One region of the Paenibacillus sp. FSL E2-0201 genome, then DNA from elsewhere that is predicted to be linked to it. Evidence: a T-box and tRNA genes for the amino acid it is inferred to sense, from the RefSeq annotation. Region 1 holds a T-box; the other regions hold tRNA genes.
What was found. The T-box of region 1 lies ahead of metG (methionine--tRNA ligase). A T-box ahead of a tRNA ligase gene usually reads a tRNA of that ligase, here a tRNA-Met.

Region 1 (3,251 bases):
AACATTAAGAACAAAGTGAAGAGCCAACTGCAAAGCTTGCTGAAGGATGAAAGAGAGAAGTACGAGCAGTTCTATAATGCTTTTGGCAGACAGCTTAAGTTTGGTGTGTACAACGATTATGGTATGCACAAAGATACTCTTCAAGATCTGCTGATGTTCTACTCCTCCAAGGAGAAAAAGCTGGTAACGCTGGACGAATACGTGTCTAGAATGCCAGAAGATCAGAAGTACATCTACTATGCTTCCGGAGAGTCGATCGACAGAATCGAAAAACTCCCGCAAACTGAGCTTGTTTCGGATAAAGGATATGAAATTCTCTACTTCACTGATGATATTGATGAATTTGCAATCAAGATGATCATGTCTTATAAGGAAAAAGAATTTAAGTCTGTATCCAGCGGAGATCTTGGCATTGAAGCTGACGAAGCGGACAAGCCAACGGAAGCGGAAGAGAACGAAAACAAGGAGCTTTTTGAAGCGATGAAGGACATCCTGTCCGGCAAAGTGAAAAATGTTAAAGCCTCCAAACGTTTGAAGACTCATCCGGTATGTCTCTCTGCTGAAGGCGAACTGACCATCGAGATGGAAAAAATCTTGAAATCGATGCCGAATGGCCAAGAAGTTCAAGCGGACAAGGTACTCGAAATCAACATCCATCACGAAGTATTCCAGTCCTTGAAGGCGGCAGCAGAGAACGACAAAGAAAAGCTCGGTTTATACACGAACCTGCTGTACAACCAAGCCCTGTTGATCGAAGGTCTACAGGTTAGTGATCCTGTTCAATTCACCAATGATATTTGCAAAATCATGAAATAATATGAAGTACAGAGACCATCCAATTGTATTATGATTGGGTGGTCTTTTTTATTTCAGTATTTCATTCTGTTGTGCGAAAAAGGTAGTAATCAATTTCAGAGTCATTATTTGTGCAACCGCTGATCGAATAGATAACTTCACCTTGTGTGCTTTTTTTACTCGTCACTTCGGAGCAAGTATCGGTTCTGACATCTTTGTTGCTCCCACCAAATTCATCATTAGAAGTATCATAGCTATAATTAATTATACTGCCATCAAACTTCAAATCCTTAAATATGGGATCACCCTCATCTGTGTAACTTGTAACGCGTATATTGTCTGCTTTTTTCCTGGAGAGATTAGTTATAAATTGCTCGAATTTATCTAGGTTGTACACTTTTTTAAATGAAACAATATCTCCCCTACTGATGGCTTCTTTGGAAGTATAGGGTTCACTTTTGGGAACAGAATTAACTTTATTATCGGAACAACCCCATACTCCTGCTAGTAAAAGAACAGAGAGTACAAGTAAATTTACTTTTTTCACTGAGGGACCTCCTTGTAACTTATTTATATAAAAGACGGAAATTAACTGGAAAAGTTACAGTGAGCTTGATGTTTCGCATTGACAATAAACAACAAATTGAGTATTATTTCCTGTAACTTGAATATGTAAAAGCAAAGAAGAGAAAGAGTACCACGGCAATTCTTTCTACAGAGAGCTCCGTTCGCTGAAAAGGAGTAAAGAAAAACCTTGGGAATATGGTCTCAGAGCTGCGCATCGAAACCTTTTGGGTTGTAGGCTGCGCCGGAACCTGCATCCGTTATAGTGCTAGGGTATAAACGTTTATTAACGTCGTACCTGAAGAGGTAAATGTCATGAGGCATTTATAAAATTAGGTGGTAACACGTGAGTAGAACTCTCGTCCTTTGTGGATGGGAGTTTTTTTGTTGTCTAAAAAAAGGAGGAGAAGGTTAATGAGTAATGTGTTTATAGGCGGAGCTTGGCCGTATGCGAATGGATCTTTACATCTTGGGAGATTATCAAGTGTGTTGCCTGGGGATGTGCTGGCACGATATTTTCGCTCCAAAGGGGATAACGTTTTATATGTGTCAGGCAGCGATTGTCATGGCACACCTGTAGCGGTTCAGGCTGCTAATGAAGGGATCACACCCGAAGCTTTTGCAAGTCGATACCACGAAGAGTTTCTGAAGTGTTTTGAACAGCTGGGATTTAGTTATGATCTATATACTCGAACGGATCAACAGCAGCATCATAAGGTCGTGCAAGAGTTGTTTGCGAAGCTGCTAGAGAATGGTCATTTATATAAAAAAACCATTGGGCAATGTTACTGCGAGGTAGACCAGCGATTTTTGCCAGACAGATATGTGGAAGGCACTTGTCCGGTATGTGGACAGCGGGCGCGTGGAGATCAATGCGATTATTGTTCTACGATTCTAGACCCTGCCGATTTATTGGACAGAGTCTGTAAATTATGTGGGAATACACCGACAGAACGGCCGACAGAACATTTTTATCTTAGCTTATCTAAATTTCAATCTGAATTAACTGATTATGTAGACGAAGCAGTACACTGGAGAGAAAATGCAATAAAACTGACCAAACGATATTTAAAGGAGGAGCTTCAGGATCGGGCAGTAACCAGAGACTTATCTTGGGGTGTAAATGTTCCTGTAGCTGGATTTGAAGATAAGAAGATTTATGTCTGGATTGAGGCGGTAAGTGGTTATTTATCAGCCAGCAAGCAGTGGGCTACACAATCTGGAGGGAGCTGGGAGGAATTTTGGTCAGAGAAAAATGATGGTATTACCGCTTATTATGTGCATGGTAAAGACAATATTCCTTTTCATACCTTGATATGGCCAGCCGTCTTATTAGGAGCAAAAGAGTTACATTTACCGGACCGGATTATATCTAGCGAATATTTAACCCTTGAAGGGCAGAAGTTCTCCACTAGCCGTAATTGGGCGGTCTGGGTACCTGATATTCTAGAACGGTATCATCCTGACTCTATTCGTTATTTTTTAATTGCCAACGGGCCTGAGAAGCGGGATACGGATTTTTCCTGGAGAGAGTTTATTTATAGTCATAATGGTGAGCTGCTTGGAGCATTTGGTAACTTTGTGAATCGTTCATTGGCTTTTGCGGATAAGTTTTATGAAGGGAAAGTGCCGAAGGGAGAATTAGATAAGGGGTGGAGGGACAATATTGACCTCTTGTATCTGGAGTCAGGGCGCCTAATTGAAGCGGGAGATTTAAAGGATGCGCTGGAGTATATTTTTTCTTATGTACGTAAGGCAAATCAGTATTTTGATCGGCAAAAGCCTTGGATTCAGGTAAAAGAGGATCGGAAAGCCTGTGATTCTACAATATTTACTTGCGTTCAGATTATCGCTAATTTGGCAAGTTTGCTGCATCCGTTTCTACCTTTTTC
Region 2 (3,251 bases), 1.9 Mb from region 1:
CATACTGTTCTACAGATCTTGCTTCGAATGAAAGCAGAGTTTACGCGCAAACAAGATGGATTCTCTGAACTATTGAACCTTCAAATGAGCGAAATCACTGTTCATCTGATACGGCTTCTTAGCGCCTCTGGGTTTCAATCGCCAACGGAAGACAGAGTCCAATATGTTCTAAACTATATGAATGAGCATTACCGCCATAAGCTATCGGTCGCAACACTCTCTGAGATGTCTGGATACAGCTATGATCGTTTCCGCCATTTATTTAAAGAGCGATTCGGTTCTTCACCTCTTCGCTATCTACTATTGAAACGTCTGGATTATGCAAAGTCTCTCTTGCAACATACCCAAATGCATATCTCAGAAGTATCTGCCGCTGCAGGGTTTGTGAATGACGCTCAATTCTGCAATATGTTCAAACGTGAGGTAGGTCTCACACCGCGGACATTCCGACTAAGCAGTCAATAAAATTACAATTCACTCCGCTTCACATAAAAAAGCCGTTGAATTAGAAGTGTCTCTAATTCAACGGCTTAAGAATAAAAGTTCATAGACAAAGAAAAAAGGTTAGTAAAGTCGCTTGTATTAGCAACTTTACTAACCTTTTTGATATACCGGCGAGAGGACTCGAACCTCCACGGTTTCCCTCTCGATTTTGAGTCGAGCGCGTCTGCCATTCCGCCACGCCGGCACATATGAAATTAATGGAGGCGCCACCCAGATTTGAACTGGGGATAAAGCTTTTGCAGAGCTTTGCCTTACCACTTGGCTATGGCGCCATATGAAAAATTTGGAGCGGACGACGGGAATCGAACCCGCGACCCTCGCCTTGGCAAGGCGATGCTCTACCGCTGAGCCACGTCCGCATAAAATGGCTGGGGATATAGGATTTGAACCTATGCGTGACGGAGTCAAAGTCCGTTGCCTTACCGCTTGGCTAATCCCCAATAACATTTTAAAATAAAAGGGGCGACTGATGGGTCTCGAACCCACGAATGCCGGAACCACAATCCGGTGCGTTAACCACTTCGCCACAATCGCCATATTAAACTAATATTGTTGCTGTTCTTCTTAAAGTAAATGGGGCGACCGATGGGACTTGAACCCACGAATGCCGGATCCACAAACCGGTGCGTTAACCCCTTCGCCACGACCGCCATATTAAACTTTAGAGAAAGACTTTAGATAAAGATTGGCAGGGGCAGCAGGAATTGAACCCACACCAACGGTTTTGGAGACCGTTGTTCTACCTTTAAACTATGCCCCTAAAAAATGGTGGGGGATGATGGATTCGAACCACCGAACACGTACGTGAGCAGATTTACAGTCTGATGCGTTTGGCCACTTCGCTAATCCCCCAAAGATGGTGCCGGCGAGAGGACTTGAACCCCCAACCTACTGATTACAAGTCAGTTGCTCTACCAATTGAGCTACACCGGCATATTAAGTTGTATACTACATGGTGGCTCGAGACGGATTCGAACCGCCGACACGAGGATTTTCAGTCCTCTGCTCTACCGACTGAGCTATCGAGCCAAGAAAATGGCGGAACCGACGAGATTCGAACTCGCGATCTCCTGCGTGACAGGCAGGCATGTTAGGCCAACTACACCACGGTTCCAAAAGATATAATTACTTGATGAAAATTGGTTGCGGGGGCAGGATTTGAACCTGCGGCCTTCGGGTTATGAGCCCGACGAGCTACCGGGCTGCTCCACCCCGCGTCGTTCTTAAATGAATATGGTGGAGGCTGAGGGGATCGAACCCCCGACCCTCTGCTTGTAAGGCAGATGCTCTCCCAGCTGAGCTAAGCCTCCGTAAACAACAATTGTTATTGTACCAAAGTCCACTATACAAAATCAAGTGAAAATTTGGTGACCCGTATGGGATTCGAACCCATGTTACCTCCGTGAAAGGGAGGTGTCTTAACCCCTTGACCAACGGGCCATACTAATTAAAAATTTGTGGCGGAGAGAGAGGGATTCGAACCCTCGAGACGCTTGTGGCGCCTACACGATTTCCAATCGTGCTCCTTCGGCCAAACTCGGACACCTCTCCATATGGCTCCCCGAACAGGACTCGAACCTGTGACAACTCGATTAACAGTCGAGTGCTCTACCAACTGAGCTATCAGGGAATATTCATACCAGGCTTAATCGCCTGAAAACTGAATCCGAATTGAATTTGCGTTTTAAGTATAGGATAAGCCCTCGACCGATTAGTATTGGTCAGCTCCATGCATTACTGCACTTCCACCTCCAACCTATCTACCTCGTCGTCTTCAAGGGGTCTTACTAATTGGGAAATCTCATCTTGAGGGGGGCTTCACGCTTAGATGCTTTCAGCGCTTATCCCGTCCGTACGTAGCTACCCAGCCATGCTTCTGGCGAAACAACTGGTGCACCAGCGGTACGTCCATCCCGGTCCTCTCGTACTAAGGACAGCTCCTCTCAAATTTCCTGCGCCCACGACAGATAGGGACCGAACTGTCTCACGACGTTCTGAACCCAGCTCGCGTACCGCTTTAATGGGCGAACAGCCCAACCCTTGGGACCTACTTCAGCCCCAGGATGCGATGAGCCGACATCGAGGTGCCAAACCTCCCCGTCGATGTGGACTCTTGGGGGAGATAAGCCTGTTATCCCCAGGGTAGCTTTTATCCGTTGAGCGATGGCCCTTCCATGCGGTACCACCGGATCACTAAGTCCGACTTTCGTCCCTGCTCGACTTGTAGGTCTCGCAGTCAAGCTCCCTTATGCCTTTGCACTCTTCGAATGATTTCCAACCATTCTGAGGGAACCTTGGAACGCCTCCGTTACTCTTTAGGAGGCGACCGCCCCAGTCAAACTGCCCGCCTGACACGGTCCCCGTACCCGATTAGGGCACTAGGTTAGAACCTAGATACGATCAGGGTGGTATCCCAACGGCGCCTCCACCGAAGCTTGCGCTCCGATTTCTACGGCTCCCACCTATCCTGTACAGATCGTACCCAAATTCAATATCAAGCTGCAGTAAAGCTCCATGGGGTCTTTCCGTCTTGTCGCGGGTAACCTGCATCTTCACAGGTATTAAAATTTCACCGGATCTCTCGTTGAGACAGCGCCCAAGTCGTTACGCCATTCGTGCGGGTCAGAATTTACCTGACAAGGAATTTCGCTACCTTAGGACCGTTATAGTTACGGCCGCCGTTTACTGGGGCTTCGGTTCATAGCTTCGGGTTACCCCTAACCACTCCCCTTAACCTTCCAGCACCG
Region 3 (3,251 bases), 3.1 Mb from region 1:
GAGGGGGCCGCAGTGAAAAGGCCCAAGCGACTGTTTAGCAAAAACACAGGTCTGTGCGAAGCCGCAAGGCGAAGTATACGGGCTGACGCCTGCCCGGTGCTGGAAGGTTAAGGGGAGTGGTTAGGGGTAACCCGAAGCTATGAACCGAAGCCCCAGTAAACGGCGGCCGTAACTATAACGGTCCTAAGGTAGCGAAATTCCTTGTCAGGTAAATTCTGACCCGCACGAATGGCGTAACGACTTGGGCGCTGTCTCAACGAGAGATCCGGTGAAATTTTAATACCTGTGAAGATGCAGGTTACCCGCGACAAGACGGAAAGACCCCATGGAGCTTTACTGCAGCTTGATATTGAATTTGGGTACGATCTGTACAGGATAGGTGGGAGCCGTAGAAATCGGAGCGCAAGCTTCGGTGGAGGCGCCGTTGGGATACCACCCTGATCGTATCTAGGTTCTAACCTAGTGCCCTAATCGGGTACGGGGACCGTGTCAGGCGGGCAGTTTGACTGGGGCGGTCGCCTCCTAAAGAGTAACGGAGGCGTTCCAAGGTTCCCTCAGAATGGTTGGAAATCATTCGAAGAGTGCAAAGGCATAAGGGAGCTTGACTGCGAGACCTACAAGTCGAGCAGGGACGAAAGTCGGACTTAGTGATCCGGTGGTACCGCATGGAAGGGCCATCGCTCAACGGATAAAAGCTACCCTGGGGATAACAGGCTTATCTCCCCCAAGAGTCCACATCGACGGGGAGGTTTGGCACCTCGATGTCGGCTCATCGCATCCTGGGGCTGAAGTAGGTCCCAAGGGTTGGGCTGTTCGCCCATTAAAGCGGTACGCGAGCTGGGTTCAGAACGTCGTGAGACAGTTCGGTCCCTATCTGTCGTGGGCGCAGGAAATTTGAGAGGAGCTGTCCTTAGTACGAGAGGACCGGGATGGACGTACCGCTGGTGCACCAGTTGTTTCGCCAGAAGCATGGCTGGGTAGCTACGTACGGACGGGATAAGCGCTGAAAGCATCTAAGCGTGAAGCCCCCCTCAAGATGAGATTTCCCAATTAGTAAGACCCCTTGAAGACGACGAGGTAGATAGGTTGGAGGTGGAAGTGCAGTAATGCATGGAGCTGACCAATACTAATCGGTCGAGGGCTTATCCTATACTTAAAATGCAAATTCAATTCGGATTCAGTTTTCAGGCGATTAAGCCTGAGCATTACGCTGTAATGCCCGTTTGGTGGCGATAGCGGAGGGGTTCCACGCGTACCCATCCCGAACACGACCGTTAAGCCCTCCAGCGCCGATGGTACTTGGACCGAAGGGTCCTGGGAGAGTAGGACGCCGCCAAGCGGACAACCACATTACCCGTGGTATTTTTTTTGCCCTTAATATTCGTATGTCTTAAAAGGGCCTTTAGCTCAGCTGGTTAGAGCGCACCCCTGATAAGGGTGAGGTCGGTGGTTCGAGTCCACTAAGGCCCACCATATTCCCTGATAGCTCAGTTGGTAGAGCACTCGACTGTTAATCGAGTTGTCACAGGTTCGAGTCCTGTTCGGGGAGCCATTTATGGAGAGGTGTCCGAGTTTGGCCGAAGGAGCACGATTGGAAATCGTGTAGGCGCCACAAGCGTCTCGAGGGTTCGAATCCCTCTCTCTCCGCCATGAATTTACTTCCCTGTTAGGGATGAGAAGCCTTGGTGGTTCGTTGAAGCATAAGCTTCGTTAGGAATGCTTCGCAATCTCGATAGTAGTGAGAGTATCTCTCTCTCCGCCATAAAGTTTATTAGCATGGCCCGTTGGTCAAGGGGTTAAGACACCTCCCTTTCACGGAGGTAACATGGGTTCGAATCCCATACGGGTCATAACATGGAGGCTTAGCTCAGCTGGGAGAGCATCTGCCTTACAAGCAGAGGGTCGGGGGTTCGATCCCCTCAGCCTCCACCATATTCATTTAAGAACGACGCGGGGTGGAGCAGCCCGGTAGCTCGTCGGGCTCATAACCCGAAGGCCGCAGGTTCAAATCCTGCCCCCGCAACCAAATTTTCTTAAGCATGATGTTTTGGGACTAGCTGGCGTAGTGTAAATGAATAGTATATACTTATTAAATGACGCGGGGTGGAGCAGCCCGGTAGCTCGTCGGGCTCATAACCCGAAGGCCGCAGGTTCAAATCCTGCCCCCGCAACCAATTTACATTTATGCATTATGTCTGTGGAACCGTGGTGTAGTTGGCCTAACATGTCTGCCTGTCACGCAGGAGATCGCGAGTTCGAATCTCGTCGGTTCCGCCATTTAGTTAATTATTGTTGGGGATTAGCCAAGCGGTAAGGCAACGGACTTTGACTCCGTCATGCATAGGTTCAAATCCTATATCCCCAGCCATTTATGAGAGCCATTAGCTCAGTTGGTAGAGCACCTGACTTTTAATCAGGGTGTCGAAGGTTCGAGTCCTTCATGGCTCACCATTATTTTTAAAGTGTGCGCGTGTGGCGGAATGGCAGACGCACCAGACTTAGGATCTGGCGTTTCACGACGTGGGGGTTCAAGTCCCTTCACGCGCACCATATTTTGCGGAAGTGGCTCAGCGGTAGAGCATCGCCTTGCCAAGGCGAGGGTCGCGGGTTCGATTCCCGTCTTCCGCTCCATAATTTTTGCGCCCTTAGCTCAGCTGGATAGAGCGTTTGACTACGAATCAAAAGGCCGGGAGTTCGAATCTCTCAGGGCGCGCCATTTTTATTACTAAGTCATTACATGTTTTGACGGGATGTAGCTCAGCTTGGTAGAGCACCTGGTTTGGGACCAGGGGGTCGCATGTTCAAATCGTGTCATCCCGATTTTATACCTTTGCGGGTGTAGTTCAATGGTAGAACTTCAGCCTTCCAAGCTGATAGCGTGGGTTCGATTCCCATCACCCGCTTATAATTAAGAAACACCTGTCTATTATAGGCAGGTGTTTTTTTGTATAGTTACATTCATATGGATACAATAGAACTTAGGGCTTTTAGTTGAGGAGGTAGCTATGTTTGAATTCGAAGCTAAATTAGTGCGACCTGATGCAAGTGGGAGCTGGACTTATCTTAACGTCCCTTTTGATGCCGAACAAATATTTGAAACAAAGTCCAGGGTACAGGTAAAAGGAACTGTAAATGGAATCCCCTATAGAGGAACGCTTATGCCCCATGGAAACGGAAAGTATTTTATGGTGGTAAAGAAAGAACTACGGGATCTAGCCAAAGCTCAACCTGGTGATATTGTGCGTGTGACG

Region 2: it has a tRNA-Met gene. The T-box ahead of metG (methionine--tRNA ligase) is inferred to sense a tRNA for this amino acid. The anticodon was not compared.
Region 3: it has a tRNA-Met gene. The T-box ahead of metG (methionine--tRNA ligase) is inferred to sense a tRNA for this amino acid. The anticodon was not compared.

Annotation. Positions count from the first base shown of each region.
Region 1 is NZ_CP150154.1:3,969,313-3,972,563, reverse strand. Features, by position in the region: gene htpG (molecular chaperone HtpG) at 1-816, shown strand, start outside; gene NSU15_RS17990 (DUF4362 domain-containing protein) at 878-1,342, opposite strand; T-box leader at 1,468-1,729, shown strand; gene metG (methionine--tRNA ligase) at 1,774-3,251, shown strand, end outside.
Region 2 is NZ_CP150154.1:5,847,062-5,850,312, forward strand. Features, by position in the region: gene NSU15_RS26245 (AraC family transcriptional regulator) at 1-465, shown strand, start outside; tRNA gene NSU15_RS26250 (tRNA-Leu) at 610-688, opposite strand; tRNA gene NSU15_RS26255 (tRNA-Cys) at 703-776, opposite strand; tRNA gene NSU15_RS26260 (tRNA-Gly) at 789-863, opposite strand; tRNA gene NSU15_RS26265 (tRNA-Gln) at 870-944, opposite strand; tRNA gene NSU15_RS26270 (tRNA-His) at 966-1,038, opposite strand; tRNA gene NSU15_RS26275 (tRNA-His) at 1,079-1,154, opposite strand; tRNA gene NSU15_RS26280 (tRNA-Trp) at 1,191-1,264, opposite strand; tRNA gene NSU15_RS26285 (tRNA-Tyr) at 1,271-1,356, opposite strand; tRNA gene NSU15_RS26290 (tRNA-Thr) at 1,362-1,437, opposite strand; tRNA gene NSU15_RS26295 (tRNA-Phe) at 1,458-1,533, opposite strand; tRNA gene NSU15_RS26300 (tRNA-Asp) at 1,541-1,618, opposite strand; tRNA gene NSU15_RS26305 (tRNA-Met) at 1,645-1,721, opposite strand; tRNA gene NSU15_RS26310 (tRNA-Val) at 1,739-1,814, opposite strand; tRNA gene NSU15_RS26315 (tRNA-Glu) at 1,870-1,944, opposite strand; tRNA gene NSU15_RS26320 (tRNA-Ser) at 1,963-2,055, opposite strand; tRNA gene NSU15_RS26325 (tRNA-Asn) at 2,059-2,134, opposite strand; rRNA gene NSU15_RS26330 (23S ribosomal RNA) at 2,196-3,251, opposite strand, start outside.
Region 3 is NZ_CP150154.1:904,820-908,070, forward strand. Features, by position in the region: rRNA gene NSU15_RS03945 (23S ribosomal RNA) at 1-1,150, shown strand, start outside; rRNA gene rrf (5S ribosomal RNA) at 1,223-1,339, shown strand; tRNA gene NSU15_RS03955 (tRNA-Ile) at 1,397-1,473, shown strand; tRNA gene NSU15_RS03960 (tRNA-Asn) at 1,477-1,552, shown strand; tRNA gene NSU15_RS03965 (tRNA-Ser) at 1,558-1,650, shown strand; tRNA gene NSU15_RS03970 (tRNA-Glu) at 1,779-1,850, shown strand; tRNA gene NSU15_RS03975 (tRNA-Val) at 1,857-1,932, shown strand; tRNA gene NSU15_RS03980 (tRNA-Met) at 1,950-2,026, shown strand; tRNA gene NSU15_RS03985 (tRNA-Met) at 2,098-2,174, shown strand; tRNA gene NSU15_RS03990 (tRNA-Asp) at 2,200-2,277, shown strand; tRNA gene NSU15_RS03995 (tRNA-Gln) at 2,294-2,368, shown strand; tRNA gene NSU15_RS04000 (tRNA-Lys) at 2,376-2,451, shown strand; tRNA gene NSU15_RS04005 (tRNA-Leu) at 2,467-2,550, shown strand; tRNA gene NSU15_RS04010 (tRNA-Gly) at 2,557-2,631, shown strand; tRNA gene NSU15_RS04015 (tRNA-Arg) at 2,640-2,716, shown strand; tRNA gene NSU15_RS04020 (tRNA-Pro) at 2,747-2,820, shown strand; tRNA gene NSU15_RS04025 (tRNA-Gly) at 2,833-2,903, shown strand; gene NSU15_RS04030 (YdeI/OmpD-associated family protein) at 3,006-3,251, shown strand, end outside.